Regions from separate parts of the Martinezella sp. CNPSo 3957 genome, predicted to be linked through region 3. Evidence: predicted binding sites of a transcription regulator. Region 3 holds the regulator's gene; each other region holds the start of a gene.
What was found. Region 3 encodes PhoB, which activates phosphate uptake and scavenging genes when phosphate is short. Its sites were predicted from a motif close to TGTCATNNANCTGTCAT; they were not measured.

Region 1 (7,814 bases), on a different contig from region 3:
GCTGTCCCAGACGATAACGGTTCCGCCGCCATATTCTCCCTTGGGAATCGTGCCTTCGAAGTCACCATACTCCAGCGGATGATCTTCGGTCTGAACCGCCAGCCGCTTTTCGCCGGCTATTAGGCTCGGCCCTTTGGTCACGGCCCAGCTCTTCAAAACACCGTCCAATTCGAGGCGAAAATCATAGTGTAGCCGGCGCGCATCGTGCTTCTGGATGACGTAGCTGTTGCCGGATACCGCGATCTTTTTTCTGCCGGCTCGCCCTCTCGGCTCGGTGGTCTTGCTGAAATCGCGTTTGCGGTTGTAGGTCTCCAATGCCATCGTCAGCTCGCCTTGCGTTGCGGCCGCGAAGAAGATTTTGTTCGCGATTTTACCGTCTTGCGGGAGGTCGCGCCCGATTTTTTGGCCGGTTGCTTCGCGCTTGCCTTACCTTGGCCACTCATGCCGGCACTCTGGCGTAGAGCCTCCATGAGATCGGTCACCTTGGCGACCCTTGCTGGCTTGCGTTGCGGGATCTTCTTGCCCTCGATCTTGGCCTTTACCAGTTCTGCAAGCGCGGCCTCATAGCGATCGTCGAATTCGCTCGGGTCGAATTTGCCTTTCTTGGTGGTGATGATGTGCTTGGCGAGATCGAGCATTTCGCCCTTGATTTTCATATCGGGCACATCCTCGAAGGCTTCTTTTGCCGAGCGAACCTCGTAGTCGAAATTCAATACCGTCGCGATCAGCCCTTTGCCGTGGGCACGGATCATGACGGTTCGCAGGCGGCGAAACAGAACGGTTTGGGCAATGGCAGCGACCTGCTTCTTGCGCATTCCGTCGCGGATCAGTGCGAATGCCTCTTCGCTCGCAGGAGTGGAAGGGGCGAGATAATACGGACGGTCGAAATAGACGTCATCAATGTCGTCGCATGCCATGAAGGCCTTTATCTGCAAGACCTTGTCGCTTTCCGGCACCGCCGCGGCGATTTCCTCAGGCTCAAGAACGATGTAATCGTCCTTGTTGAGTTCGTAGCCTTTGACCTGATCCTCGCGCGATACCGGCTTTCCGCTCGCAGCATCTATGAATTCCCGTCGGACGCGATTGCCGGTTGCGCGGTTCAGCGTGTGAAAGGAAATCCGCTCGGAAGTGGAAACTGCCGTATAGAGCGCAACAGCGCAGCCGACCTCCCCGAACTTCAGATATCCTTTCCATTGCGCACGCGCACTCATCAGCGGACTCCATATCGACGACAGGAAACAAACGGGACCTGGCGGTCATTGTTCCCTGTTGTCCTTGTTTTGTTGGGGAAGCCGATAGAAGCGCATGGCGATTTTGACCCGCTCTATACGGTTCTTACGTATCGCCCAGGTCTCGGTGTGGCACCTCTATCGACGTCCCAACTCTTGCGAGACTGTCGAAGACCGTGGTTTCGCGGGCACATTGGCTTTTCATGGTGGCCTCCATCATTTATGACGGATTTATGACAACACACGTTCGGAGCGCCGAGAGTGAACTGGTTCCGTAAATTGATGCCCCGGGAAGATCGCTTTTTCGATCTGTTCGGGCGGCATTCCCGTACAATCGTCAGCGCCGCGGAAGCCCTGAACGAACTGCTGAGCGGCAAAGATACCGAGCAGCACTGCAAACGCATCGTCGAACTTGAGAACGAGGCCGATGACATCACGCGCGAAGTTTTGCTTGCGGTACGGCGCAGCTTCATCACGCCTTTTGACCGTGGCGATATCAAGGATCTCATCATGTCGATGGACGATGCGATCGATATGATGCACAAGACGGTCAAGACAATCCGCCTATTCGAGCAGGATAGCTTCGATCCCGGTATGCAGGAAATGGGCGGCGCGATCGTTCAGGCGGCAAAACTGGTGGCTGATGCAATTCCTCTTCTCGATCGTATGAGTGCCAATTCCTCCCGCCTCAGCGCGCTCACGGAAGAAATTGTTCATGTCGAAGAGCGTTCCGATGAACTCCATGAGCAGGGGCTGAAGGATCTCTTTCGCCGCCATGGCGCAACGAACCCCATGGCCTACATCATTGGCAGCGAGATTTATGGTGAGCTGGAGAAGGTTGTCGATCGGTTCGAAGATGTCGCCAATGAAATCAGCGGCATTGTGATCGAGAACGTCTGATGGAGGCCACCCTCGCTTTTCCGCTGCTGGCGGGTCTCATCGCGGTGGCCTTGTTCTTCGACTTTTTGAACGGGCTGCACGATGCCGCCAATTCCATTGCTACCATCGTCTCGACACGGGTTCTGCGGCCGCAATATGCGGTGCTATGGGCTGCATTCTTCAATTTTATCGCCTTCCTGTTCTTTGGGCTTCACGTTGCCGAAACCCTCGGCACTGGCATCATCGATCCCAATATCGTCACGCCACAAGTCATCTTCGCCGCCCTGATGGGAGCGATCGTCTGGAACATCGTGACCTGGGTTTTCGGCATTCCATCGAGTTCGTCGCATGCACTGGTCGGTGGCCTCGTCGGCGCTGGCCTGGCTAAAATCGGCATGGGCGCCATTGTTTGGTCGGGCTTGCTGAAGACGGCCGGCGCCATCGTCATGTCTCCGTTACTGGGCTTCGTTCTCGCGCTTTTCCTCGTGCTGTGCGTGACTTGGATATTCATTCGCCAGACGCCCTTCGCCGTCGACAGCACCTTCCGTGTGCTGCAATTTGTCTCCGCCTCCCTCTATTCCCTCGGTCATGGCGGAAACGACGCTCAGAAGACGATGGGGATCATCGCCGTTCTGCTCTATTCCCAGGGGCATACCGGAGCGGAGTTCCATGTCCCCCTCTGGGTCGTATTGTCCTGTCAGTCCGCGATGGCGCTCGGGACGCTGTTTGGCGGCTGGCGGATCGTGCATACGATGGGTTCGAAGATTACCAGGCTCAACCCAATGCAGGGTTTCTGCGCCGAGACGGGTGGTGCTTTGACACTGTTTGCCGCGACATGGCTCGGCATCCCGGTCTCGACGACCCATACGATCACGGGCGCTATCATCGGCGTCGGTGCCGCCCGGCGCGTCTCCGCAGTCCGCTGGGGATTGGCGGGCAATATTGTCATCGCATGGGTAATAACCCTTCCGGCGGCGGCTGCTATCTCCGCACTCACCTATTGGATGACGAATTGGGTCGGATAGAACTGTGCCTTCAGGATTGAAGACATCCTAAGCACGAATATTCTACAAATTTAGTAGAAAAAGAACGACCTGTCTTTCTGAGGCCGGAGGGTCACGCTAGCATTCTGTCCAAATCCGATGAAGGAAACCATAGGACATCGATATGCCGACCGAATTCATCAGCGTCACCTTTCCGAATGCCTCGACCGAGCTCAATCCTCTGGAAAACCCCGCGCTCGACCCGCAATTCCTAGAGCGCTATGCCCGTTCGCTCGATGATTATGGCTTCAACTACACCCTCATTCCCTATGACAGCGCGTCCTTCGACCCCTTTACCATCGGCGCTACGGTTGCGGCGCATACGAAGAATATCAAGATCATCATCGCCCTTCGTCCGAACACGATCTATCCGACGGTCGCGGCAAAATCGCTCGCCACGCTCGATCAGCTGAGCGGCGGGCGTGTGGTGGTTCACTTCATTGCCGGCGGAAGCGATGAGGAGCAGGCCAAGGAAGGTGACTTTCTTGACAAGCGCCAGCGCTACGAACGGCAGGAGGAGTATATCCGCATTCTGCGACGCGTCTGGCAGTCGAGTGAACCCTTTGACTTCGACGGCCGCTACTATCAATTCAAGCAGTTCCACAGCCGTGTGCGTCCGGTAAACGGCACCATTCCGGTGTCGGTCGGCGGATCGTCGGACGACGCCTATCGCATCGGCGGCGCGCTTGCCGATATCTTCGGCCTATGGGGTGAGCCGCTGGCGGAAACCAAACAGCAAATCGACCGGATCTATGCTGAAGCAGCGCGCGCCGGGCGCAAGGATCGCCCGCGGATCTGGGTGACGTTCCGTCCGATCGTTGCGGAGACCGACGAGCTTGCCTGGGCTAAGGCGCATCACACCCTCGACCTTTTGAAGGAAAATCGCGCAAAGGGCCTTGGCAAGGTGCCACCCGCAGCACCTTCTCCGCAGAATATCGGCTCGCAGCGCCTGCTTGAGATCGCCTCGCGCGGCGATGTCCATGATCGGGCTCTCTGGTATCCGACGGTGACGGCGACGAATGCGCGTGGCGCCTCCACCGCCCTGGTCGGCTCGCCAAGAACGATTGCGGACTCCATTCTCGATTACGTCGATCTCGGCGCGGATCTGATTTCGATCCGAGGCTATGACAACCTGAACGATGCCATCGATTATGGCCGCTATATTCTGCCGCTCGTCAGGGCGGATTTGGCGGCAAGAGAGGCGCCGCAGCAAGCCGTCGCCTGATCCCACCCTGATCCCACATTGTCACGCACCGACAAACAGAATTGGCGAATGCCATTCGGGTTGTGTTCGCAAAGATAGGCCATCGCGCGGCAAAGTCCGCGCATGGCACTCCTCACCGCTTCAAAGAGGCTGATGCAAAGTGTCCTTTAACACCATCGATCTGACGGATGTGACCCGCAAGCTTGCCGCCGCAGCTGCGGCGGCAGATGAATCCGGCACCTTCCCCTGGGTCGGCATCGAGGCCGTTCATGCGGCTGGGCTGCTCGAAAGCACCGTGGCGCCAAGGTTCGGTGGAAAAGGTGCTGGTCTTGCCGATGTCGGGCGCATTCTGGTCGCGCTTGGTCGCGGCGATCCTTCGGTCGCCCTGATCAGTGCGATGACCATATTCACCCATCTCGGACAGGCGGCAGGCAACAAATGGCCGGAGCCGCTTTATCGACGTTTGCTCGACGACGCGCGCGATCGCCCGATCCTGCTGAACGCGGCCCGCGTCGAGCCCGAGCTTGGTTCTCCCGCCCGAGGCGGCCTTCCCGACACATTGGCGCGCCGCACCGCCAGTGGATGGGTGATCACAGGGCGCAAGCGTTTCGTGACGGGTGCGCTTGGCCTGACCCATTTCCTCGTCTGGGCGCGTACCGATGAGACACCGCAGCGCGTCGGCACTTTCGTCGTTCCGTCGACCCTTTCCGGCATCAAGGTGATCGAGAATTGGAAGAGCCTGGGAATGCGGGCCAGCGGCTCGCACGACGTCGAATTCAAGGATGTTGAGGTGCCGCTTGAGGACGTCCTCGATCTTGTCGATGTTTCCGTCGGCACGCAGGACAATCGTGCCCATGCCGCCGCTAACGTCGCGCTCACCGCCATATATCTCGGAGCTGCGGAAGCTGCCCAGGAGGCTTTTATCCGTTTCGGTCATGAACGTATCCCCGCCAATCTCGGCGTTCCGATCGCAAAAACGGAAAGGTTCATTTCCGCAGCCGGTGAAATCGACTTGCTCGTGGGCGGCGCGAGACAGATCCTGTTCAATGCGCTCGACCATTCGCTGGATGAACCTGAAGCGCTCATCAGGGCGCGCCTTCTTGCGGCCCGCAACATACGCGACGCAGTTCAGCTTGCCGTTCGCACGCTCGGCAATCCCGGTCTCAATGGCGATCTCGGGATCGAACGGCATTTCCGCGACATCCAATCGGTTCTCGTCCACGCGCCCCAGGAGGACACGTCTGTTTCCATTCTCGGACGCTCGGCATGTGACAGATGGAGCCGAAAGGCAGAGGAATCGCCTCATTTTTTCGCGGTTGAAAAGGCGTCAGCTGTCTCCCCCAGTTTCCGGCATGCAGAAGACGCGCGGGAGCTCCTGAATGCAATTTCCGGGCGGCGAGCATGACACGCTATATCATCATCGGAGCGGGCGCCGTCGGTGCGAGCCTTGCCGCGCAGTTTGAGCTTTCGGGGATAGACTACGCCCTTGTCGGACGCGGCGCCCAGATCAGGCATATCGTCGATCATGGCCTCGTCTATCAGCGGCCCGCCGGCACCCGGCAAATCCGGCTGAAAGCCTTCGACACGACTGAACCGCCGCCGTTGAGGCAGGGAGACATCCTCCTGCTGACGGTGAAATCGCAGGATGCCGCCGAAGCTCTTGCCTTTTGGGCCTGGCGGCCAGTCGAACATACCGAGGGACTGACCGCCTCCGCCCTGCCGATCGTCACGTTTCAGAATGGCCTGGCGACGGAAGCGGCGGCTTTTAGGCTATTTCCGAATGTCTACGGCGCCAGCATCCTGACACCAGCTCGCTTTACGGAAGTCGGCCACGTCGTGGTCGGGGGCGATCCGCAAGTGGCGATCGTCACCATCGGTCGCTATCCGCAAGGCTCGGACGAGACTGCTGCCAAGATCGTCGCGGATCTTAGCCGGTCGGATTACATTGCCGAGGCAACACACGATATCAAGCGATGGAAGGCGGCGAAGCTTCTTCACAATGTGCGAAATGTGCTGGAGCTTTTCGATGGCGCGGACGACGAAAGAGCAACGTTCAGCGCGGCCCTTGTCGAGGAGGCCGAAACCGTTCTCAAGGCCGCGGGCTATGGATTAGCATCTCCCTCGGAACGTACGATCAGCATAGCGCACTGGAAGATCGCCGAGAATGCCGGTATTCGCCCCGGTCAGCAATCGACGTGGCAGAGCTTCACGCGCGGCGCCTCGAGCGAAGTCGATTATCTGAACGGAGAAATCGTGCTTCTCGGGCGTCTGTATGCGATAGCGACACCCCATAATCGTGCCGCCCAGGAAATTGCCGGATCGGCGGCGCAACAGGGTGGCTTCACGGGGCTCCTTCCTTTCGCTAGTCTGCGTGAGCTTGCCGAGAACTACCTGTCTTTCTCCACTCCCATTCATTCGAGGCCGAAGGCGCACCTGGCGGGCTAGTTCCGAGTTAGTGCGGTGAAGGCATCCGGACCGACGCAATGAAAATTTCAGACCATATCCTGACCACCGCCGGTACCCTTTTCTATAGGGAGGGCATTCGCGCCGTTGGCATCGATCGCATTATCGATGAAGCCGATGTTGCAAAAGCCACCCTCTACCGGCACTTTCCATCCAAGGATCATCTTGTCGCGGCCTATCTGACCGAACGTCACGAACGCGTCCTTCTCCAGTTGAGAGAGGTCATATCGACCGCAACCCTGCAGCCGCGTGACCAGATCGCCATGATTTTCGAGCGCCTGTTCGAAAAGGCCGACAGTCCGGAGTTTCGCGGCTGCGCTTTCGCATTGGCGGTCGCCGAGCATGGCGATTCCCAGCGGGTCGTCACTATCGCCCGCGAGCATAAGAATGCGGTGCGAGAGATCTTCCGTTCCGTCATGTCGGCGGCGAGGTGTCCGACCGAGCAGGCGGCTGCGCATCTGTCTCTGCTTTACGAAGGCGCTTTAGCTACGGTCGCTGTCGGCCGCGACCCCCGGTCTGTTCTGATCGCGCGTGATTGCGCGCTGTCCGTTTTCGATATGGCGACCACAGCATCCGGCGTCGCGTGTGACGCGTAAAGGTCGCTCCAGCAATTTAGATCTGTTTCACATTTGATCCCGTCGGGAGGAAAACTTTATGACCAAAACCATCGACTACTTCTTCGGCATCGGATCGCCCTGGGCCTATATCGGCTTCGACGCGTTTATCGAACTCGCGGCGCGATCGGGCGCCGAGATCCGCCCTTATCTCATTCCGCTGATCGTCGAAAATGGTGCGATCTACTCGCGTGATCGTCCCGACGCGCGCCGGGCTTACTGGATGAAGGATCTCCGGCGCTGGGCGGCTCTTCGCGGCAAGCAGCTCGACTTTACCAACCGGTCGGCGCTGTCCGATCCGACGCCCGCGGGCTTTCTTGTCTTGGCGGCCCAGCTTGATGGGCAGGATTGGACCGCTCTCGCCCGCGCGCTGCAACATGCT
Region 2 (7,814 bases), on a different contig from region 3:
TGCTCGACGCCGATGACTATAGCGGTATCGTGAGCCTCGAATGGGAAAGATTGTGGCACCAGGATTTGCCGCCTTTAGGTTTGGCTTTGCAGTCTGCGCAGCGAAGTGGCTGGTGGTCCCGCCCCAAATGGTGAATAATTATTGAAGAGCATTAATATTTTAATTTAGTTGAAAGGAAGAGTGCCGCACGGAGATTGACTTTTGCAGCGATCGTTAATTAGTCTATTAGCAATTATTAAATAACTATCTCGTACGCATATCCTCGCCGGTTGACTACGGTCTTCGGCGCAATATTTCCAGCTCGATGAAGGGAAGCCTCAATGATTGAGGTCGAGGGTGTCTGGAAGATGGAAGAGGCAAATTATAGCTATCTGAAGTCCCATGTTTGGGCGCGATATGCGCCGCGCTCGGTTGCTGCTTCCGGCTTCCCGATGCTTTGCCGCTTCGCCCCGAAAGGGAGGCCCGATGAACGGTAACGCAAGTCGCGAGGAAGAGGGGCACGGAGCCCTGATCTTGAAGGCGATTGCCGAAGGCGGGCTGGGTTTTGCTGCGCAGTGGATTCATGATGCCGCAAATCCCGGCAAGGTGTTCTATGCCGAAAGCCTGGCGCGCGTAACGGACTCGGACGGAACCGTGCATACGGCCGGCACCTTCGTTTCGCTCCTCGAGCGCCAGGATCGCTGGTTCGACCTCGACCTGCGTATTCTGGATATGGTGCTGTCCGACCTGGCGGCGGATGAGACGCTGGTTCTCGGTTTCAATCTCTCCGCCACCAGCCTGTCGCATTCGGATCGGTTCGCCGATGTGTTCGGCCGAATCAGCCGCCGTCCGGAGCTTGCCTCGCGGCTCATCATCGAGGTCACCGAGAGCTATCCCGTCGTCGGCGCGTCCATCGAACGCATGAAGATGATCCGTGCCCTTGGCTGTCGTATCGCGATCGATGATTTCGGATCTGGCTTTGCCACGCCGGAATCGCTGCTGCAGGTGCCGGCAGATATCGTCAAGATCGATGCAGCCTTTGTCTGGGATAACAGGCCTGGTCGCGACGGAAGCAATAGCCTCTCCCACATCGTCGGTTTTGCGTCCTGTTTTGCTCCTTTTGTCGTCGTCGAGGGGATTGAAACCGGCGCTCAGCTCAATGCCGCGCAGGAGGCGGGCGCAACGCATGTCCAGGGTTTCCTGCTTTCGAAGCCGGTTTCCCTGGCGCGGCTTCGACGTCATAAGCGCAAAGCTGTCTTGCGGGGGGTGGCATGAACAGTTGCGCACCGGAGCCTGTCGTTCTCGTTCTGCAGGTGATGCCATGATGCAGCGACTGGCTTTCACATCGGCCTATCAGATATCGGCGGCGCGTGCGGCGAGCGAACTCAAGACGAAGACATTGCTGCGCGCCCTGGTCAGCCGGCTTCGCATCGTCTTCTCCGGAAGCTGCGGTGAGCTGTCAGCCACTTTCGTCGGCGGAGCGGGCCCGCATGTCCTCATTTGCGATCAGACCGCCGAGGCGGTGGCCCGCGTCACCATCGATGCGGAGACGGGCCTCTATGTCTTGTGTGAACTGGGCGGTCATGCGGATGATGTCGTCATAGTGACCGCAGGTGAAAATCGATTGCTCGAGGAGATTGCTCTCCATCTTGGCGATGGCCAATCACTGCATGAACCCGTGGATGCCGCCGTCAAAACACTGGTCGGCCAGACGATGGAGGATGTCGAGCGCAAGCTCATTCTCCAGACTCTGCAGCATTGCGGCGGAGATCCCACTCACACGGCGTTCATGCTTGGCATGCCGCTCGTCACCCTTTGTAACAAGCTGGCGGTCTACTTCGCGGACCCTGCCGGCGAACTGCCGCAGTCTGCTGCGGATACGAGATAGGAGTCGAAAGCTACCGGCTGTAATTGCGCACGCATTTGATGCGGACGCATGGAACCCCGGTTATCGAACCGGGACAGCGCCCCGAAACAGGGCGCAAATCGAAACGGTGCGATGTCCGTCTGCGGATATCGTGCATGATGTAATTCGAGCGGGGCGGCGCACGAGGAACCAAATGAGATCCGGGAAAAGATCATGGATTCTTTCGAGACAAAAACCCCCGCTCCGCCGAAGCCTTCCTTATTCGATGGCTGTGTGAAGATCGTTTCGGCCTATGTCAGTCACAATGCCGTTCCCATCCACAGCCTTCCCAGGCTGATCAAGGATATCCATGAGGTGCTGCTGACATTGGATGGCTCGGCTACCACCGTCGATCGCGCCAATCTGGTGCCGGCCGTGGATTTGAAGAAATCGGTGACGAACGACTACATCGTCTGCCTCGAAGACGGCAAACGCTTCAAGACGCTGAAGCGTCATTTGCGCGTGCATTATGGCATGACGCCCGAGGAATACAGGCAGAAGTGGGGGCTTGCTCCCAACTACCCGATGGTGGCGCAGAATTATGCCAATCGTCGTTCGGAGCTTGCCAAGATTTCCGGCCTCGGTGCGAACGGCAACAAGAGGGAAACCGTCGACTGAGCAATTTCGGAACAGGCGTTTCGCACGCGCTTGACCGGCGCCGCTTGTGCGCTCCGTGAGAATTCGTCCGCACAATGCTGCAAACAAAATGGCGCCCCCGTCAGGGCGCCATCGTCTTCGGGAATAGTCTCCACTGTCGATCAGAAGACCTGGCGCAGCACGATGAACAGCACGAAGGCCAGCGTGATCGAAGCCGGAAGCGTCAGGATCCAGGCCATCAGCATGTTGCGCACTGTCGACCACTGCAGGCCGGAACCGTTTGCCGCCATGGTGCCGGCGACGCCGGAGGACAGGACGTGCGTGGTCGATACCGGCAGGCCGAGATGGTCGGCAGCACCGATGGTCAGCATGGCGACGACTTCGGCGGCAGCACCCTGGCCGTAGGTCAGGTGCGTCTTGCCGATCTTCTCGCCGACGGTCACGACGATGCGTTTCCAGCCGACCATGGTGCCAAGGCCGAGCGCCAGCGCCACGGCAACCTTTACCCAGAGCGGGATGAACTTGGTCGCGTGATCGACGGCGGCGTGATAGTTGGTCACGGCCTTCAGGTCCTCGGCGCTCATCGGCAGCAGCTTCTGCTTGTCGATCAGCTTCAGCGATTCACCGATCAGATAGATATCGTTACGGACGTTGCCGACGAGCCCGTTCGGCAGCTTCTCGACGCTTGGATAGGCCGCGATCTCCGCGCTCGTGGCATGAATATATGCTTGGAGAGCCGGCGTCGTCACGTCCGTCCAGGTCTTGGTCTTTACGGCGCTGCTGACAGTGGCCTTCGGATCGGCCGGTGCGGCGACGCCCGGCTTCACATATTTGCCGAGTACCGTCTCGACCTGCGTCGAGGCAGTTTTGTAAGCTTCGAGATAGTTGACGTCGGGCGTCTTGTTCAGCGCGAAGGCAGTCGGTACGAGGCCGATGAGGATGAGCATGATCAGACCCATGCCCTTCTGGCCGTCATTCGAACCATGGGCGAAGCTGACGCCGGTGCAGGTGAAGATCAGCAGGCCGCGGATCCAGAGCGGAGGCGGCGTGTTGCCCTTCGGCGCTTCATAAAGCTCCTTATTGCGGATCAGCACCTTGGCGACCAGCAGCAATATTGCAGCTGCGGCAAAGCCGATGATCGGCGACAAGAGCAGCGACATGCCGACGCTGCTTGCCTGCGACCAGTCGACACCGCTGGTGGCAGAGCCGGCGGGTGCCAGGAACTGGTTGGCGAGGCCGACGCCGATGATCGAGCCGACAAGTGTATGTGAGCTCGAGGCCGGCAGGCCAAGATACCAGGTGCCGAGATTCCAGATGATGGCGGCGGTCAACAGGGCGAAGACCATCGCGAGACCGGAGCCGGAGCCGACCTGCAGGATGAGCTCGACCGGCAGCAGCGCCAGGATGCCGAAGGCGACGGCGCCCGATGAGGTCAGAACGCCGAGGAAGTTGAAGAAGCCAGACCAGATGACGGCGAACTCCGCCGGCAGCGAGCGCGTGTAGATGACGGTGGCAACGGCGTTGGCGGTATCGTGAAAACCGTTGACGAATTCGAAGCCGAGCGCGATCAGCAGCGCCAGCCCGAGCAATATCCACGGAACTGCGGCGGCCTCTGCAAGGTCGCTGCCGAGAGCGTAGGCGACATAGACGAGGCCGGCCAGGACGACGATGCCGAAGAGCGGCAGAAACCATTTTGCCGAGCTGCCTGCGCCATGAATCGGATGGTCGGCATTGCCGCCTTCCGCATTGTTTGAAACGAGGTCGACCATCCCGAACTCCCTTATTGCAATGGATATTGCCGGTGTAAGCCTCGTTCATGAAACTCTCGTGACGCGGGAACAGGCTGCGGCGAACTGCAAATGCGGGCAGTGCCTAGCCCGTTCGACTGCCGGCAGGTTCTCGGGCTGATCTTGATTTGCCTCCAAAAGGCCATTTTCGGTTCAGCCGGCGTTCATACCTTCGGGGGTTAAATCCCCCATGTAAGGGACTTGGATAGAGGGCCATTAATATGAGATCGTCCGTGATTGCCATTGCTGCCTTGTTCGGCAGCCTGGTTGTATCTTCGGCAGAGGCAATGCCTATCCCGGCCGTTGGGTCAACGGCCTCCGTGCCGATTGTGAAAGTTGACTATGCCTGCGGTCGTGGCTGGCACCTGACGCGCTGGGGCGAATGCCGCCCCAATCGCTGGGGTCCGCCGCCCCGGCGCTGGGGTTACTACAGGCCGCCACCGCCGCCGCCATGGGGCTGGCACGGCCATCGCCATCATCGCGATGGCTGGGGCGACGGCCGCTGGCGCGATCGCCCGCACTACTGGTAAGATCAGAAGCACCGCCGCATCTTGCGGCGGTGTTTTGTTAAGGGCAGTTCCGATAAAAATGCGGTTCTTAAGGCTGAGCTTGCAGCCGCAACGCGCGCGCTCCGAGCCAGAGGCCTGCAAGAACGAGCAGGCTGGCCGATAAGATCGCAGCAAGGCTTTTCGCATGGAGTGCGATGTCGGCAAGGTTTGGCCGGATGAGATCGGCCGTATTGAAGCTCTCGCCGCTGAATTTACACAGGATGAGCGAGAGGCTGTTGCGCACGAGCGCGGCGTCGATATCGGAGACGAGATCGTCGACCGATGCCTTCTCCACTTTCATGACGCGCATCTGCAGCAGCACCGCCTTCGCTGCGGCGAGGTAGGCGTGGGAGCATTCGTTGAACGGGCTCTCCTCGTCGCTGACGTTGCCCGGCATCAGGCCCCATAGGCAATAAGCACGCTGTATCTGCGCGAAGTTCAAGAGACGGCGGAGGGTTTCGTCGGTATCCGATACGCTATCGGCAATCGAGATGATTCGCCCGTAATAAGGAGCGATCACTGCCATCTCGCCATGGGTAAGACTCGGAATCGGGATGCCAGCCTGGCTACCGGAGGAACTGCCATGCGCCGCAACCGAAGCCGGGCAGCCCGACAGCATGAGAAAGATTGCAAGCAGGATGGCACCTGGATGTTGGCGTAACCCGCGCATGTTGCCATGCGCGGGATGCGATCTACTTATCACGCTAGGCCCGGCGCAGGCTGGCATTGCGGTAGCGTGTCTGGGGCAGTTGGCGTTCTGCCCAGGCTCCAAAGGCAAGGCCGAGCGTCGTCCAGAGGATGGCGTGCATGCCGAGCGAGGTGATGCGGAAGCGCCAAAGCACGACGGCCGAGAATTGCTCGGGCACTTCGTTGATCGAGGGAAGCAGATATTGTATCAGCGCGATGAAGACGATGTAGCCGATGCCGGCAATGATCGTACCGTTCCAGGAACCATAACGCGCCGCCAGCCTGCGTCCGAATCCCACCGCGACAATCATGCCGACGATGGAGGCAACGATCATGATGAAGAACAGCTCAGTTCTCGCGCTGATCGTCTCGGGATTGCCGACGGCCGGCGGGTTTGCCGGATATTTGATGTCGGGCACGAGCGAAATCGTCACGAAAGCGGCGAGCGCGAGCAGTGCCGCCGTGCCGCGCGCACCCAGGGGGCTGATGCGGCCGTAGACGAACGAGAAGACCAGTGCGAACAATCCGCCTATTGCGGTCGAAAAGATCACGCTGCCCGTGAAAAGGCCGATGCCCGCCTGCGTGGCGCGGCTGACGATTTCCGGCTCCAGCGCTTCGCCGGCCGCCTGCGCGGCCTTTTCCTCAAAGCCGATAGCCCAGTCGACCAGCGGCTCGCCGAAGATGTGGGCGAATGCAAAAACGAAAATACCGGCAAGGGCCCCAACGATCATGCCGCGGAGCAAAAGACGTCCAACCATGTGCTTGACCCCTTAGTGGCAGGGGAAGCCGAGAAGGTGACGGGCATCATGCACGAATTCGTGCACATACATGCCCGAGATGAGCGAGGTCGCTCCTTCTTCTGCGCCGATGAAATAGATCGCGAGCAGCATCAGCAGGCCGGCGAAAATGGCCCAGGGCAGGATTTGGCCGAGTGGGATCGGCTGCGGAACTGCGGATGGGGCGAAAGTGGTGTCGGACATTGTATTTCCCTCGTTAAGAAAAGCGCGTTCCATTTGCGGAAGGGTTCTTGCGGGAAGGGTCTGGCTCTCGAGGGCGAAGTTTCCGTCATCGATTACAGTGGCGCGACCGCGCCGGGATTCCACCGGCTTCCACACCCGCAAGTGCAAGTTTATAGCTATCTGCAAATATGATTGTCAATCAAGCGCCACAGCGATGTGAAATCGCGACAAGAGCGCGCCAGGGGATGGAAATAGAGGAGTTTCATGAAAACGCGTTTGAGCTGGATTTGTCATGGGGCGACGCGAGCCCATCGGAACGGCTGCTTTCCGGATGACGAACCCTTGGAGGCTAAGGCGGCTCAGCAGGCTCAATCCTTGTCCTTCGGGCTCGGGGCAATCGACCGGGTCTGGGCGAGCCCGGCTTTGCGTGCCCGCCAGACCGCCGCCGTCCTCGGCCTCGATGCTATCCCGGACGTCGCCCTGCGCGAATGCGATTATGGCGATTGGCGCGGGAAATCCCTTGCCGAACTGCATGAAAGGGACGCGGAGTCCCTCACGCTCTGGATGACGGATACCTCGGTCGCCCCGCATGGCGGCGAAGCCCTGTCCTCGGTCATGAAGCGTGTCGGCGAATGGATGGGCAATCACATCGACGATACCGGTCACATCGTTGTCATCACCCATGCGAGCGTCATTCGTGCTGCTGTTCTGCAGGCCCTGCAGTCGCCGCCCGCAGCATTCTGGGCTGTCGATGTCGAGCCGTTCGGGATTGTCGAGATGACGAGCGACGGCCGACGCTGGCAGCTTCGTTTCCCGAAAATGACAATATAGAGCGGCGCCGGGAAGTGTATGGAGGAGTATGGTGCCCGGAACTGCGCGAAAACGCAGGGCAGAGCGCTTACTCTTCTGCAGCGGAAATGCTCCGGTGCTCAGTGAGCCGCTTTTGCCCGCTGCCTCTCGAAATAGACGAGATAGACGGCCAGCCCCAATGTCATGGCAGCCAGTCCATACCAGGTGATGGCATAGACGAGATGGCTGTTGTGGAAGGTAATCTGCGTTAGCCCGCCCACGGGCAATTCACCGGGATTTTTCGCATCGTCCGCATCGATGAAATAGGGCGCCACGTTCTGCAGCCCACGGGCCTCGGCAATGGCTGCCACGTCGCGTGAATACCAGCGCTCCTCCGCCGGCACGTTCGAACGCAGCAGCGTGCCTTTGGGCTCGCTGATCCTGAGCAGGCCGGTCACCGTAGTCTCCCCGGAAAGCTCGCCTTCGGCACGCGTCGTCGGATTGCGCTTCTCTGTGGGAACGAAGCCGCGGTTGACGATGATGATGGTGCCGTCTGCAAGTT
Region 3 (7,814 bases):
GCCGAGCGCGAAGTCGGCGACAAGGCGATCGTCACCATCGCCCGCCGTCAGCCGATGGCGGCTGACCTGCGTGAAATCATGGGCTCGATCCGCATCGCCTCCGATCTGGAGCGCGTAGGCGATCTCGGCAAGAACACCGCAAAGCGCGTCATCGCCGTGCAGGGCACCGGTGTCCCGCGCCGTCTCGCTCGCGGCATCGAGCATCTCTCCGAACTGGCGCTGAGCCAGCTCAAGGAAGTTCTGGATGTCTACGCGACCCGCTCGCCGGACAAGGCCGTGTCGATCCGCGAACGCGACGAGGAAATCGACGCCATGTACACCTCGCTCTTTCGCGAGATGCTGACCTACATGATGGAAGATCCGCGCAACATCACCACCTGCACGCATCTTCTTTTCTGCGCCAAAAACATTGAGCGCATCGGCGACCACGCCACCAACATCGCCGAGACGATCTATTACATGGCGACGGGCGCGCAGCCGGAAGGCGAGCGCCCGAAGGACGATACCGCCAATACCGTCGGCGCAGTGACGGAATAATCCGAAAGCGAAGAAAGGAGACCATAGGCGCATGGTTCCGAGAGTTGCTGTTGTAGAAGACGAGGAAGCGCTCAGCGTTCTGCTGCGCTACAATCTTGAGGCCGAAGGCTTCGAGGTAGACACGATCCTCAGAGGCGATGAGGCCGAGCTGCGTCTCCAGGAGCGCATCCCCGACCTCCTGATCCTCGACTGGATGCTCCCCGGCGTATCCGGCATCGAGCTCTGCCGCCGGCTGCGTATGCGGCCGGAGACGGAGCGTCTGCCGATCATCATGCTGACGGCGCGCGGCGAGGAAAGCGAGCGCGTGCGCGGGCTTTCGACCGGCGCGGACGATTATGTCGTCAAGCCGTTCTCGACGCCGGAGCTGATGGCTCGCGTCAAGGCGATGCTGCGGCGTGCCCGCCCGGAGGTTCTCTCCACGGTGCTGCGCTGCGGCGATATCGAGCTGGATCGCGAAACCCATCGCGTCCACCGCAAGAGCCGCGAAGTGCGGTTGGGGCCCACGGAATTCCGCCTGCTGGAGTTCCTGATGTCCTCGCCGGGCCGCGTCTTCTCGCGTTCGCAGCTGCTCGACGGCGTATGGGGTCACGATATCTACGTCGACGAACGCACGGTCGACGTCCATGTCGGCCGCCTGCGCAAGGCGCTCAATTTCTCCAATATGCAGGATGTCATCCGCACCGTTCGCGGCGCGGGCTACTCCATGGAGGCCTGAGCGGGGATACCCGATCAGGCATTCGACATAGCGGCGGAAACAGAAAACGGGCCCCAGGGCCCGTTTCTTTTATCTCATCGATGGCGCGTCTCAGCCGCGTGGTTGCGCTGGCCGACGGCGTTCATGCACCGGCTGGTAGGCCAGGCGCTGATGGTAGGTGCAGTAAGGCGACGAATCTGGGCTCTCGTTGCCGCAGAAATGGAAATCGTCCTTCAGCGGATCGCCGACCGGCCACTTGCAGGTACGCTCCGTCAGTTCCGTCAGGCCGAGGCGACGGGAGATCGGAACGACGACGTTCGATGCCGGGCGATACTGGATTTCATTGACGGAATCGATCTCGATCTCTTCCTTCAGCATGGTTGCGCCCTGCTGGCGGGCAACCACCGTGCGGGTAGCAACGCGCGATCCGTAGGTCGCAGCGCGAGGTGCCGCTGCGCTGCGCTTCGGCGTGCGCGCTGCGGTTGTCGTGCCGCCCGCCTTCGCTCGGCCGGGGAGGTTCAGGCGATGCACCTTGCCGATAACGGCATTACGGCTCACGCCACCGAGCTGCGCAGCGATCTGGCTGGCGCTCAATCCTTCGGACCATAGCTTTTTCAGCTTCTCGACGCGTTCGTCTGTCCAATTCATGCCCTGTCTCCGCTGTCGCGTTTCCGATGGCAGAATCCCTCACCATTGCCTCGCATGGTATCGAGGCGCGAAACGCTCTAAAATTGTGGTGACTAGTTCCGCCGCATGCAGTCTAGCAATTGGTTTTTAACCTAGTGTGAGGCTGACTCCGTGACAAGAGTCGCGGGAATCTTGAGGAATCGATTTCGAGGTTTTCCCCAACTTGCTGTCCGGGCGTGGCATTTCTGCCATAGGCGCCGCCCGATGCATCTCTTTTGCCGGCAAGCGTTTTCTCGCACCTGCTAAAACGGCAGTTTTGTTGACATCGCGGTGCAAAACATCAATAGTGCCCAAGCCGCCGCAAGGCGGCATTTTTGATTTTTTCGGACCCGTTTCATCAAATGGAAGCGATCGGTCCTTAAAGTTGTGATCAGGAGATATGGCCATGGCCGAGACCACGCCGCTTTACGACACCTACTTGCGCGCTCCGCTGCGGTTCGAGCGAGGCGAGGGCGTCTGGCTGGTCACTGAGAATGGCGAACGCTACCTCGATTTCGCAGCCGGCGTCGCGGTCAATTCGCTCGGTCATGCTCATCCCCATCTTGTCGCCGAGCTGAAGGCGCAGGCCGACAAGGTCTGGCACCTGTCCAACCTCTATGAGGTGCCCGGCCAGGAGAAGCTGTCGAAGCGGCTGACGGAGGTGACCTTCGCCGACAAGGTGTTCTTCACCAATTCGGGCGCGGAGGCGCTGGAGTGCGCCATCAAGACTGCGCGGCGCTATCAGTTCGCCAAGGGGCATCCCGAGAAGTTCCATATCATCACCTTCGAAGGCGCCTTCCACGGCCGCACCATCGCAACGATCGCCGCCGGTGGCCAGGAGAAGTATATCGAAGGCTTCGGCCCGAAGGCACCGGGCTTCGACCAGGTGGAGTTTGGCGATCTCGACGCCGTGCGCGCCGCCATCACGGATGCGACGGCTGCGATCCTGATCGAGCCGGTGCAGGGCGAGGGCGGTATCCGCCCGGCGACCAACGAATTCCTGCGGGGGCTGCGGGAGATCTGCGATGAGCACGGCCTGCTTTTGATCCTCGACGAAGTTCAGTGCGGTGTCGGCCGTACCGGCAAGCTCTTTGCCCATGAATGGTCCGGCATCAAGCCTGACATCATGGCGGTCGCCAAGGGTATCGGCGGCGGTTTCCCGCTCGGTGCGTGCCTTGCGACGGCAGAAGCCGCTTCCGGTATGAAGGCCGGTACGCATGGCTCGACCTATGGCGGCAATCCTCTCGCCATGGCAGTCGGCAATGCGGTTCTCGATATCGTGCTTGCCGAAGGCTTCCTGCAGCATGTGCGCGATGTCTCGCTGGTCTTCCGCCAGGGGCTCGCCTCGCTCAAGGATCGTTTTCCTGACATCATCGAGGACGTTCGCGGTGAAGGCCTGATGCTCGGCATCAAGGCGGCCATTCCGCAGGCGGACCTGCTGCAGGCGATCCGTGCCGAGCGTCTGCTCGGCGTTCCGGCCGGCGACAACGTCATCCGCCTGCTGCCGCCGCTGGTCGTCACTGCCGAGGAAGCACGCGAAGGTTTCGCTCGCCTGGAGCGCGCCGCCGAGCGTGCGCGCGCTGCCCGCACCAAGAAATCGGCTTGAATTCAACGCCCGCTGTCGGGGCGTTCCTGCCCCACGCGGGCGTTATTGTTTTTTCTGGAGTACAGGTAAGGACATGGCTTCTCCGAAACACTTTCTCGATCTCTCTGCCGTTCCGGCTGCCGATCTGCGCAACATCATCGATGACGCGATCGTCCGAAAGAGCGCGCAGAAGGCCGGCACGGCCGACAAGCCGCTTGCCGGCAAGATGCTGGCGATGATCTTCGAGAAGCCGTCCACCCGAACCCGCGTCTCCTTCGACGTCGGCATGCGGCAGCTCGGCGGCGAGACGCTGTTCCTCTCCGGCACCGAAATGCAGCTTGGCCGCGCCGAGACGATCGGCGATACGGCGAAAGTGCTGTCGCGCTATGTCGATGCGATCATGATCCGCACGACCGATCATTCCCGCCTGCTGGAGCTGGCGGAACATGCGACTGTTCCGGTCATCAATGCGCTGACCGACGACACGCACCCCTGCCAGATCATGGCCGATATCATGACCTTCGAAGAGCATCGCGGCCCTATTAAGGGCAAGACGCTTGCCTGGACGGGCGACGGCAATAATGTGCTGCATTCGCTGATCGAAGGGGCCGCCCGTTTCGGCTATCGCATGAATATGGCGGTACCCCTTGGTTCCGAGCCGAAGGATCACTATCTGAACTGGGCCCGCAACGAGGGCGCCGAAATCATGCTCTCGCATGATGCAGACCGTGCGGTCGCCGGCGCCGATTGCGTGGTAACCGATACCTGGGTTTCCATGAATCAGGAGCACCGGGCACGCGGTCACAACGTCTTCCAGCCCTATCAGGTCAACAAGGCTTTGATGGCACAGGCCGGCAAAGACGCGTTGTTCATGCATTGCCTGCCCGCCCATCGCGGGGAGGAAGTGACGGACGAGGTGATCGATGGCCCGCAATCCGTTGTCTTTGATGAGGCGGAAAACCGCCTTCATGCGCAAAAGTCGATTCTTGCTTGGTGCCTGGGCGCGATCTGAAGATATCAAGCCGCGTCTCAAGGGCGCGGGCGCAGTAGGAGTAAGCTAATGGCAGAAAATGCCGCCTCGCTGGGTCAGTTCGATTTCGCCGGTGACGATCATGTCGTTCCCTTCCAGGTGGAAGGTCTGGATGTGCGCGGCCGTGCCGTGCAGCTCGGTCCGCTGCTGGACACGATCCTTGCCCGGCACGATTATCCGACGCCGGTTGCGCGGCTGCTCGCCGAGGCCATTGTCCTGACCGTCCTGCTCGGTACGTCGCTGAAATTCGAAGGCAAGTTCACCGTGCAAACCAAGGGCGACGGTCCCGTCGACCTTCTGGTCGCCGATTTCTCGACGCCGGAAAACGTCCGGGCCTATGCGCGTTTCAATGAAGAGGCGCTGGCAAAGGCAGTTGCGGAAGGCCGGACCGAGCCTGAGCAGCTGCTGGGCAAGGGGGTGCTCGCTTTTACCATCGATCAGGGCCGCTTCAGTCAGCCTTATCAGGGCATCGTCGCGCTTGATGGCGCCTCGCTCGAAGAGATCGCTGGCACCTATTTCCGCCAGTCGGAACAGATCCCGACGCGTGTGCGTCTGGGCGCTGCAGAGCTCTTCGATCGCGATGAGAACGGCAAGCCGCGTCACCGCTGGCGTGCCGGCGGCCTGATCGCGCAGTTCTTGCCGGAAGCGCCCGAGCGCATGCGCCAGCCGGACCTGCATGGCGGCGATGGCGATACCGGCGGGCGCGATCATGCCGAGGACGACGCCTGGGCGGAAGCGCGCAGCCTGGTGGAAACCATCGATGCAGATGAGCTGACGGATCCGCAGGTTGGCACCGAGCGGCTTCTCTATCGCCTCTTCCACGAGCGCGGCGTGCGCGTCTATGAACCGAAGGCCGTCTATGACCGCTGTTCGTGCTCGCGCGACAAGCTGAAGGGCGTCTTGAAAGGTTTCACAGCCGAGGAGATTGAGGCCAGCCAGGAGAATGGCGAGATCGCCGTCACCTGCGAGTTCTGCTCGACGACCTATCGCTTCGAAGTGTCGGAAATAGAGGTGGCTTGAGGTCGCTCAGTTCAGCGTACGCAGCAGGTTAGGCGTATCCAGTGAAAAGGCGGGGATCTTGACATGGAATTGCTCCCCGCCGTCCGTTTCCATCTGGTAATGACCGAACATCATGCCTGACGGTGTATCCAGTGGGCAGCCCGAGGAATATTCATAGGTATCGCCGGGCTTCAGGTGAGGCTGCTCCCCGACCACGCCGGGGCCTGTCACTTCATCCACGATGCCGTTCATGTCGGTGATGTGCCAATAGCGCGTTACCAGCTTCACGGCTTCCTTCGAGTGGTTGGAAATGACGATGCGGTATCCCCAGACATAACGGTCATCGTCCGGGTCGGATTGCTCCTCCAGATAAAACGGCTCTACAACCACCTCGATGTCGCGTGTTAGGGCGCGATACATGCCTGACACCTTGCCACTGCCCTGAAACGTCGAGCGCTCCTTGAAGCCGCATCGCCGTTTCAGCATTTTCAAGTTTGCGGCATATTATCCGCTTTCCACCATTCCCGCAAAGTGCAGGATATTTAGCGGTATCCTATAACCGATGCTTTCCGTCAAGGAACGACGTAATGAAATCTTGCGTGAACGGTTGGGACGGTTTCGATTCCAGCTATTGCGGCTCATGTTGAAGGTTAACGAAGTCATCCCCAAGTATCCTAGGTCACCGTGATTTGATCTTATCTGCCGGAGTAGAGGTGGGCGCATCCTCCGTACTCAGGAAACGCTTGCCACGATTGTCCGTGGACTTCTGTGATCGATGGTCAACCTGATCGCTCGGCATCAAAACCTCCGAGCCATATAACCCCCATTCCTTTTATATGTTCCTCCGACAGGGCTTGGATGAGATTCCCCTGCAGGAGGATTTGGGCTATCATCTGATTCTGGCATCGCCCATGCCTCCCCCCTCCATTCGGGAAAGTATATTTCATGCAGGGCCGTCGACATCCAAACCGACTGTTTGAGCGCCTGGCATAAGGAGGGGTTGCGGTCATTGCTCGCAATAGGAGGTTTATATGAGGCTTTCTGCCCCTGTATATCATTTGAAACGTAAGGCGAGGCTCCTGTCCCGCCAGCAGAACATCCCCCTGCACGCCGCGCTGGATCGCGTCGCGGCCGTCGAGGGTTTCGGAGGCTGGAGTTTGCTTGCAAGCAAAACGAACTCAGCCGTGCCCGTCGGCGAGCTGTATTCGCGTTTAAGCCCGGGCGATCTGGTGCTGATCGGCGCACGGCGCGGTCACGGCAAGACCCTGATGAGCCTGAGGCTCGCCGTCGAAGCCATGAAGGCTGGCAATCGCGGTGTCTTCTTCACGTTGGAGGACACGGAAAAGGTCGTTCTGGAGCGTTTCCCGGTGATCGGTGCCGATCATGCGGAATTTGCTGATCTATTCGAATTCGATAATTCGGATGCCATCAGTGCCGATTATATCGTCGAAAGGCTGACTGCGGCGGCGCCCGGTACATTGGCAGTGGTCGATTTTCTGCAACTGCTGGATCAGAAGCGGGAGAATCCGGAATTAATGATCCAGGTTCAGATATTGAAGACGTTTGCGCGCGCCAGAGGCGTTATCGTCGTCTTCATCTCGCAGATCGACCGTTCCTACGATCCCGCGTTGAAGCCCGTGCCCGATCTTGCGGATGTTCGCCTGCCGAATCCGCTGGATCTCAACTTGTTCGACAAGATGGTCTTCCTGAACAACGGCCTGGTCGAATTCAAGGTCGCCAGCTGACGAGCTGCCAATTGTCTAAAGGCGATCGAGCCGCCCGGAGAAAATCCGGGCGGCTCGACGGATATCAGGCGGAAACCTGCTCGAGCGCGCGGGCGAAATCCTCGACCAGATCGGCGCTATCCTCGATGCCGGCGGAGAAGCGCACGGTGCCCGGCGAAATGCCGAGTTCGGCGCGAGCCTCGTCGGCAAGGTTCTTGTGCGTCGTCGTGGCAGGATGCGTGATCAGGCTCTTCGAGTCGCCGAGATTGTTGGAGATCTTCACGATATCCAGCGCGTTCTGCAGCTTGAAGGCCGCTTCCTTGCCACCCTTCAGCTCGAAGGCGACCAGCGTCGAGCCGCCGCTCATCTGCTTGGCGATGATCTCGGCCTGCGGGTGGTCCTTGCGGCCGGGATAGATCACGCGGGCGACCTTGTTGGTCTGCTCGGCGAGGAAATCGGCAACCTTGGAGGCATTCGCCGTCTGCTGTGTAACGCGCAGCGGCAGCGTCTCGATGCCCTTCAGCAGCGTCCAGGCGGTAAAGGGCGACATGGCCGGGCCGGTATGGCGGAAATAGTCCT
Region 4 (7,814 bases), on a different contig from region 3:
CGGCGCAGGTCATGGACATGGAATTGTAGCGCGAGATAGCCAGGGCCGGCGTTGCGACCGATGTAATGAGCAGGCCGAGCAGGATGATTTTTTTCATCTGAGTAATCCTCCCTGAAGTTGCTATAATATACTATACACGGAGACCGCCATCGCGGTTTCCGTATTTATGGCAAAACGCAAGTGTGATCGGAGCGGGAGGCTTCGTGATGAACCACGACAGTTATGACGATTCCTATATAGCCGATATCCTCTTGTCCGTGAGGACCATCGCGCTCGTCGGCGCTTCGCCCAATCCCGCGCGCCCGAGCAACGGCGTGATGGCCTATCTTTTGAACAGGGGCTATCGCGTCATCCCCGTCAATCCTGGGCAGTCCGGCAAGGAAATTCTGGGGCAGTGGGTCTATGCGCGTCTGGCCGATATCCCCGAGCCCGTGGATATGGTCGATGTTTTTCGGGCGCCCGAATATCTCCGATCGGTGGTCGAGGAGACGATCATGATCGAGCCGCGGCCGCCGGTCATCTGGGGGCAGCTCGGCGTGCGTGACGACGCCGCCGCGGCGCGAGCGGAGGCGGCGGGTGTAAGGGTCGTGATGGATCGTTGCCCGGCCATCGAATATCCGCGCCTGGTCGCCTGATCGAGATCACAGCGGATCGACGGCATCCGGCCGTTTATCGCGCGATCTCACCGAAAGATGGCAAGTTTTTTCCGCGAGCCGAAAAGCACGGCAAAGTTCGCGGTTAACTTTCATACGCCAGGCGTTATGCTTTTCCCGTTGCGAACAAAATCCGGCGGGAGGAAAGATATGCCAGCAAACAACCCAGGTTTCGACACGCTTGCAATCCATGCCGGCGCGCAGCCGGATCCGGCGACAGGCGCGCGCGCGACGCCGATCTACCAGACGACATCCTTCGTTTTTCAGGATGCGGATCATGCAGCCGCTCTCTTCGGATTGCAGCAGTTCGGCAATATCTATACCCGCATCATGAACCCGACCCAGGCCGTGCTGGAAGAGCGGGTAGCTGCCCTCGAAGGTGGCACTGCGGCTCTGGCCGTCGCCTCCGGTCATGCAGCGCAGCTCCTCATCTTCCATGCCATCATGCAGCCGGGCGACAATTTCGTCGCGGCCAAACGGCTTTATGGTGGTTCGGTCAATCAGTTCGGGCAATCCTTCAAGAATTTCGACTGGCGGGTCCGCTGGGCTGATTCCGCCGATCCGGCGACCTTCGAAGCGCAGATCGACAGCCGTACGCGCGCTATCTTCATCGAAAGCCTTGCCAATCCGGGCGGCACCTTTGTCGATGTCGCCGCGATCGCGGCCGTCGCGCACGAGCATGGCCTGCCGCTGATCGTCGACAATACTCTCGCAAGCCCCTATCTCATCCGGCCGCTGGAGCATGGCGCCGATATCGTCGTGCATTCCCTAACGAAGTTCCTCGGTGGCCATGGCAATTCCATGGGTGGCATTATCGTCGATGGGGGCACTTTCGACTGGTCCGCCTCGGGCAATTATCCCATGCTGTCTTCACCGCGTCCGGAATATAACGGCATCGTGCTGCATGCGACCTTCGGCAATTTCGCTTTCGCCATTGCCTGCCGCGTGCTGGGCCTGCGGGATCTCGGACCGGCCATCTCGCCATTCAATGCCTTTCTGATCCTGACGGGCATCGAGACGCTGCCGCTGCGCATGCAGCGCCATTCCGACAATGCGGCTGCCGTTGCACGTTGGCTGAAGGGGCAGGAAAAGGTGGCATGGGTCAATTATGCCGGCCTTGAGGACGATCCCAACCACGCGCTGCAGCAGCGCTACTCGCCGAAGGGCGCCGGCTCCGTCTTCACCTTTGGTCTGAAGGGGGGATATGAAGCCGGCAAGGGGCTGGTCGAAGGCCTGCAGTTATTCTCGCATCTTGCCAATATCGGCGACACGCGCTCGCTCGTCATCCATCCCGCTTCGACCACGCACAAGCAGCTGAGCGACGAACAGAAGGTCGCAGCCGGCGCCGGCCCCGATGTGGTGCGCCTCTCCATCGGTATCGAGGACGTCAAGGATATCATCGCCGATCTGGAGCAGGCGCTGGCGAAAGTCTGATGTGGTTCCTCACATACCTTTGACAACTTTTTATCAGGTTGCATTGAATCGACCGCCAAAAAAACCTGAAAACAGGACGCTCGCAGATATGGCCTCGGCAATTCTTACGGGCCTCTGCAAATTTGACCCTATAGGATGCCGGTTACGAAGCGATCCAGCCGGGTTTCAGGACGATAGAGCGTCTTGACCAGGATCGCCGCGAAAACGGCGGTAAGCACCCCGCCCATGACGTCACTCATATAATGCGTGCCGACGTAGACACGGGAGAAGGATACGAGGATCGCGCCGAGTAGGAAGAAGAGGCTCCGCCCTGGCATGCGTTGAAGCGTAAATGCGGCAACGATTGCGAAGGCGGCCGTCGCGTGGTCAGAGGGAAAAGACGGGTCATTGCTGCGATCTACAAGTAGCTTGGTGACCCCGGCATCATACGGGCGAACGCGGCTGACAAAAAGCAGGATGACCTGGTTGATACCGAGACCGACGACGAAGGTCAGGCCCGCAGCAACGAGTGCGTGTCGGGTTTCCGGTCGACGTTCTCTGGCCCACCATTGGATAGCGACAAGAGCGATCAACAAGGGAACGCCGTATGCCGAGATTAGGATCATCAGGCGGTCGACCGTCGGGTTTCCGGCCATGCCATTGATCCACCCTGTTATAACGGCATCTAGTTCATACATGCTGTCTCCTTCTGGACCGCGATTACGATTTCGGCCCGCTTGAGATGGTCGAGCCAGATTAACGAAGCGCACTAGGGCATTGTTTTCTGACGTTTCCCTGAAAGGTGGGGCCTTGATATCGGGCGGCAGGTCAGGATGATGTGCGTTTCGGGTTCGCATGTCCTTGAGCTCGCGGAGAGCCACACGGGGCAATCAATAGGAGGCATTCGTGACGACCTATCTGGCAGTGGACATCGGCGGCGTCGAACCGGAAACGGGCGCGCCCGCAGCCGATCGCCTCATTTCGGGAGCCCCGACATTCCGAACCTGGAGCCTGGATGAGGCTGATGGCGGCCTCTATGCCGGTATCTGGGAAGCAACCCCAGGCAAATGGAGGATCGCCTATGACGAATGGGAATATTTCCATATCCTCTCCGGCTATTCAATTGTGACGAGTGAGAATGGCGAGACCTTCCATCTGCGCGCAGGCGACCGCCTTATCTTGAGGCCGGGCTTCAAGGGGACCTGGGAAGTTATTGAAACGACTCGCAAGGATTACGTGATCCGTCTCTGACGATGCTCTTGAATCAGAACATGAAGTTCACGTTCATGCGCCCGTTGGCGCAGCTCGTTTGACACCGTTCCGCAATGGCGGCGATGATTGCCGCAGGTTGTGTCACTACCGCTTCATTAAACTGTCATCAAACTGAAACAATGCGTCTTTAGAGCCAAGTCTGTCGCCGGGAGACTTCAGGCGGGGAGGTTCGTTTACCATGGGCAACCTCACGCCGATCTTCTGCTCGCCATCCTTTCATTCACTTGAGGAAGTGAGTCTACTATGCTTAACCTGAAACTCCGTTCGCTTTGCCTGACTGCAGGCCTCATCGCGGCTATGTCCGCTTCGGCCTCCGCTGCCGACATCACGGGCGCTGGCTCGAGCTTCATTGCACCGGTTCTGTCCAAGTGGGCCGAAGGCTACAAGGCTGCGACGAACAACGTCGTCAACTACCAGTCGGTCGGTTCTGGCGCCGGCATCAAGCAGCTCCTCGACAAGACCATCGTATTCGGCGCTTCGGACAAGCCGATGAGCGACGCCGACCTCGAGAAGAACGGCATTGCCCAGTTCCCGATGATCTCCGGCGGTATCGTCGTTTCCTATAACGTCGAAGGCGTAAAGCCGGGCGAACTCGTTCTTGACGGCAAGACGCTGGCCGACATCTTCCTCGGCAAGATTGCCAAGTGGGACGATGCAGCCATCAAGGCTCTCAACCCGGACGTGAAGCTGCCGTCCACGGCGATCTCGGTCGTTTACCGCGCCGACAGCTCCGGCACGACCTTCAACTTCACCGACTACCTGGCGAAGGTTTCGCCGGAGTGGAAGGAAAAGGTTGGCTCGAACACGGCTGTTGAATGGCCGGTCGGCTTTGGCGCCAAGGGCTCGGAAGGCGTTTCCACCACCGTCAACCAGACGGCTGGCTCGATCTCTTACGTTGAATATTCCTACGTCGTCGCCAACCACATCGGTTTCGCGAAGATGAAGAATGCTGCCGGCAAGGTTATCGAGCCGAGCCTGGAAACCTTCAAGGCTGCCGCTTCCAACGCCGATTGGGCCAAGGCCAAGAACTTCAACCTGATCATCACCAATCAGCCGGGCGAAAAGAGCTGGCCGATTGCCGCTTCGACCTGGGTTCTGCTCTACAAGAAGCCGGCTGATGCTGCTAAGAACGAAGAAGCACTGAAGTTCTTCAAGTGGTCCTATGAGCATGGCCAGAAGGACGCGACCGCGCTGTCTTATCTTGCGGTTCCGGACAATGTTGTCGAGATCGTCGAGAAGTCTTGGAAGACGGACTTCGGCACGAAGTAATTTGTGCTAGGCGAAAAAGTTGCGGCGGACAGGGTATTTCCCTGTCCGCCTTTCGTGACAGGACAAGGGGAAATCGATGGCTGACGCGACTCAGATGGCTGGCTTCCAGGCTGTGAATACCTCCGCCGCGACCAGAAAATTCCGGATACAGGATCGGATTTTCTATTTGATGACGCTTGGCTCGGCTATTCTTGTCGTGCTTCTGCTGCTGGCAATCCTTGTGGTTCTTGTCATCGATGCCTTACCCACATTTCAGACCTTTGGGTTGTCGTTCCTTTGGGGCACCAAGTGGAGCGCGCCGGCCGATATTTATGGCGCCGTCCCTGCCGTGGTCGGCACACTCGTAAGTTCGTTCATCGCCATGTTGATTGCCGTTCCCCTGGGCATCGGCATCGCCATCTTCCTCACGGAACTTTGCCCCGGCAGCCTGCGCCGTCCGATCAGCACGGCCATCGAGCTTTTGGCGGGCGTTCCCTCCATTATCTATGGCATCGTCGGCCTGTTCATTCTCGTGCCGCTGATGCAAAACAATATCCTGCCTTTCCTGATGGCGACTGTCGGCCAGGTGCCGGTGATCGGCCTGCTGTTCCAGCCGCCGGCGCCGGGCGTCGGCCTGCTGACGGCAAGCCTCGTGCTGGCCGTCATGATCCTGCCGTTCATCACCGCGATTTCCCGCGACGTGTTCAGCACTGTGCCGCCGATGCTGCGCGAATCCGCCTACGGCATGGGCATGACCACATGGGAAGTGGCTCGCCACATCCTGATTCCCTATACACGCCGCGGCCTCGTCGGCGGCATCATGCTCGGTCTCGGCCGCGCGCTCGGCGAAACCATGGCCGTCACCTTCGTTATCGGCTCGGTGAGCCGTCTGCAATCGTCGATCATCTCGCCGTCCACCACCATTTCCGCCCAGATCGCGAACAATTTCGGCGATGCCGACGGTCTGCAATTGTCGAGCCTGATTGCGCTCGGCCTGCTCCTGTTCGTCCTTTCCTTCTGCGTGCTTGCGCTGGCGAGATGGATGATCGGCCGCGGCGACTCGCACTGAGGAAAAAAGCCATGGACAATGCAATTCGTCAGAACCTCGTGTCGAGGCGTTATGGGAAGAACCGGGTGATGATGGTCTTGTGCCTCATCGCGGCGGTCCTCGGCATCTTCTTTCTCAGCGTGATCCTTGCGACCCTGCTTTATCGCGGCATATCGGCGCTCAGCCTCGACGTGTTCACCATGTCGATCCCGGCCCAGGGCTCGCGCGGCGGTCTGATCAACGCGATCTACGGCACCGTGCTGGTTACGGGTCTCGCGATCGTGATCGCTGCGCCGATCGGCATTCTTGCCGCCACCTATCTTGTGGAATATGCCAACGGCAGCAAACTTGCCGAGGCTGCCAAGTTCCTCAACGACATCCTGCTGTCCGCGCCTTCGATCATCATCGGCGTGTTCGTCTACGGCGCGGTGGTCGTGCCCATGCATGGCAACTCCGCTATCGCGGGCATCCTTGCGCTGGCGCTGATCGCGCTTCCGGTCGTCAATCGCACGACACAGGACATGCTGTTGCTGGTGCCAAACGCGCTTCGTGAGGCGACCGCGGCGCTCGGCGCGCCGCGCTGGAAATCCATGATGATGGTGGTTTACCGTTCCGCCTGGACCGGCATCCTCACCGGCATCCTGCTGGCCATCGCCCGCATCAGCGGCGAAACCGCGCCATTGCTCTTTACGGCCGGTTACAGCAAATTCATGAATACAGACCTGACCGGTCCGATCGCTACGTTGCCGGTTGCGATCAATACGCTCGCCGCCGATGCTGGCGAGGATCTCAAACAGCTGGCCTGGGCCGGCGCGTTGATCATCACCGTTGCCATCCTTGCGCTTAACATCCTTGCCCGTGTCTTGAGTGGGCGCCGCCAGTGACGCAGCCGCCGAACGATAGGAATGAGACCATGAACATGAGCGACAGCAATTTCCAGAGCGTCAACGCACAGCCGGGGAAGGATGCTGCTTCCCATTCGGATCTCGGCCTGGCGAAGCTTGAGGTGAAGAACCTCGATTTCACCTATCAGAACGGCCATCGCGTTCTGAAGAGCGTGAATATGAACATCCGCAAAAACGCGGTCACCGCCTTTATCGGCCCTTCAGGCTGCGGCAAGTCCACGTTGCTGCGCACCTTCAACCGCATGTATGACCTTTATCCGGGTCAGACGGTTGCGGGCGAGATTCTGCTGGATGGCCGCAATATCCTCACCAAGGACGTCGATCTGAACGATCTGCGCGCCAAGGTCGGCATGGTGTTCCAGAAGCCGACGCCGTTCCCGATGTCGATCTATGAGAACGTCGCTTTCGGCATCCGCCTCTATGAGAAGGTCTCCAAGTCGGAAATGGACGCCCGCGTCGAAGCGGCGCTGACGGAAACGGCGCTGTGGAGCGAAGTCAAGGACAAGCTGCACCAGAGCGGACTTGGCCTTTCCGGTGGGCAGCAGCAGCGCCTCTGCATCGCTCGCGCCATCGCCATTCGTCCCGAAGTCCTTCTGCTCGATGAACCAACCTCGGCTCTGGATCCGATCTCGACCGCCAAGGTCGAAGAACTTGTGTCGCAGCTGAAGGGCGACTTCACCATCGTTATCGTCACGCACAACATGCAGCAGGCGAGCCGTATCTCCGACAGCACTGCCTTCATGTATCTTGGTGAGTTGATCGAATACGGCCAGACCGAGCAGATCTTCCAGGCGCCGAAGGTCAAGCGCACGGAAGACTACATCACCGGTCGTTACGGCTGATACGGCTGGACATTGCTGCCAAATTTGCGAAAGCGCGCTATTCAGCCGCGCTTTTTGCGTTGGGGAATGGCCGTCGTGGTGGGCTGCTATGCGATTTGGTCAAACCAAAGCTGATAGAATGGGATGCGCCGAATAAGCCGGTCACATCCTCGCGAGTGTACCCATGCGCCGCAAGGCGTGGATCTGGTCGTCGAGGGTCGGCACAAGTTCGCCTTCGTCCGTTGCAAATGCGGCATCGGGCTCCCTGGCAGTCTCAGTTTCGTTGAAGAGGATGGTGCAGTTGCGGCCTGCGCGCTTGGCAGCGTAAAGCGCATGGTCTGCGAAAGAGACCAGCCGATCCCAGCTGACGGTGTCGCGCGGCATGATCGCGACGCCGATGCTGACGGTTGCCGGCACCAGCGTGCGGCCGGCAAGCAACGGCACGCGGCAGAAA

Region 1: a site for PhoB is predicted at 1,452-1,468, ahead of AC13QE_RS22000 (DUF47 family protein). Genes of this name have one in related genera too.
Region 2: a site for PhoB is predicted at 4,299-4,315, ahead of AC13QE_RS27600 (inorganic phosphate transporter). Genes of this name have one in related genera too.
Region 4: a site for PhoB is predicted at 3,440-3,456, ahead of pstS (phosphate ABC transporter substrate-binding protein PstS). Genes of this name have one in related genera too.

Annotation. Positions count from the first base shown of each region.
Region 1 is NZ_JBXSOU010000010.1:16,182-23,995, reverse strand. Features, by position in the region: gene ligD (DNA ligase D) at 1-321, opposite strand, end outside; gene ku (non-homologous end joining protein Ku) at 324-1,211, opposite strand; gene AC13QE_RS22000 (DUF47 family protein) at 1,512-2,129, shown strand; gene AC13QE_RS21995 (inorganic phosphate transporter) at 2,129-3,133, shown strand; gene AC13QE_RS21990 (LLM class flavin-dependent oxidoreductase) at 3,276-4,376, shown strand; gene AC13QE_RS21985 (acyl-CoA dehydrogenase family protein) at 4,516-5,760, shown strand; gene AC13QE_RS21980 (ketopantoate reductase family protein) at 5,757-6,800, shown strand; gene AC13QE_RS21975 (TetR/AcrR family transcriptional regulator) at 6,839-7,414, shown strand; gene AC13QE_RS21970 (DsbA family protein) at 7,473-7,814, shown strand, end outside.
Region 2 is NZ_JBXSOU010000017.1:6,833-14,646, forward strand. Features, by position in the region: gene AC13QE_RS27575 (sugar phosphate isomerase/epimerase family protein) at 1-134, shown strand, start outside; gene AC13QE_RS27580 (hypothetical protein) at 321-476, shown strand; gene AC13QE_RS27585 (EAL domain-containing protein) at 466-1,254, shown strand; gene AC13QE_RS27590 (helix-turn-helix domain-containing protein) at 1,301-1,867, shown strand; gene AC13QE_RS27595 (Ros/MucR family transcriptional regulator) at 2,060-2,503, shown strand; gene AC13QE_RS27600 (inorganic phosphate transporter) at 2,644-4,251, opposite strand; gene AC13QE_RS27605 (GCG_CRPN prefix-to-repeats domain-containing protein) at 4,491-4,799, shown strand; gene AC13QE_RS27610 (hypothetical protein) at 4,867-5,487, opposite strand; gene AC13QE_RS27615 (CbtA family protein) at 5,522-6,262, opposite strand; gene AC13QE_RS27620 (CbtB domain-containing protein) at 6,275-6,484, opposite strand; gene AC13QE_RS27625 (histidine phosphatase family protein) at 6,728-7,294, shown strand; gene AC13QE_RS27630 (SURF1 family protein) at 7,393-7,814, opposite strand, start outside.
Region 3 is NZ_JBXSOU010000005.1:115,510-123,323, reverse strand. Features, by position in the region: gene phoU (phosphate signaling complex protein PhoU) at 1-537, shown strand, start outside; gene phoB (phosphate regulon transcriptional regulator PhoB) at 569-1,252, shown strand; gene AC13QE_RS14325 (GcrA family cell cycle regulator) at 1,343-1,879, opposite strand; gene AC13QE_RS14320 (hypothetical protein) at 2,006-2,305, opposite strand; gene AC13QE_RS14315 (aspartate aminotransferase family protein) at 2,304-3,503, shown strand; gene argF (ornithine carbamoyltransferase) at 3,577-4,494, shown strand; gene AC13QE_RS14305 (Hsp33 family molecular chaperone) at 4,543-5,532, shown strand; gene apaG (Co2+/Mg2+ efflux protein ApaG) at 5,539-5,931, opposite strand; gene AC13QE_RS14295 (DNA helicase) at 6,543-7,256, shown strand; gene AC13QE_RS14290 (O-succinylhomoserine sulfhydrylase) at 7,321-7,814, opposite strand, start outside.
Region 4 is NZ_JBXSOU010000003.1:114,096-121,909, reverse strand. Features, by position in the region: gene AC13QE_RS09015 (hypothetical protein) at 1-97, opposite strand, end outside; gene AC13QE_RS09010 (CoA-binding protein) at 207-635, shown strand; gene AC13QE_RS09005 (O-acetylhomoserine aminocarboxypropyltransferase) at 804-2,087, shown strand; gene AC13QE_RS09000 (phosphatase PAP2 family protein) at 2,216-2,764, opposite strand; gene AC13QE_RS08995 (cupin domain-containing protein) at 2,973-3,317, shown strand; gene pstS (phosphate ABC transporter substrate-binding protein PstS) at 3,582-4,607, shown strand; gene pstC (phosphate ABC transporter permease subunit PstC) at 4,684-5,655, shown strand; gene pstA (phosphate ABC transporter permease PstA) at 5,667-6,518, shown strand; gene pstB (phosphate ABC transporter ATP-binding protein PstB) at 6,548-7,381, shown strand; gene AC13QE_RS08970 (GGDEF domain-containing protein) at 7,523-7,814, opposite strand, start outside.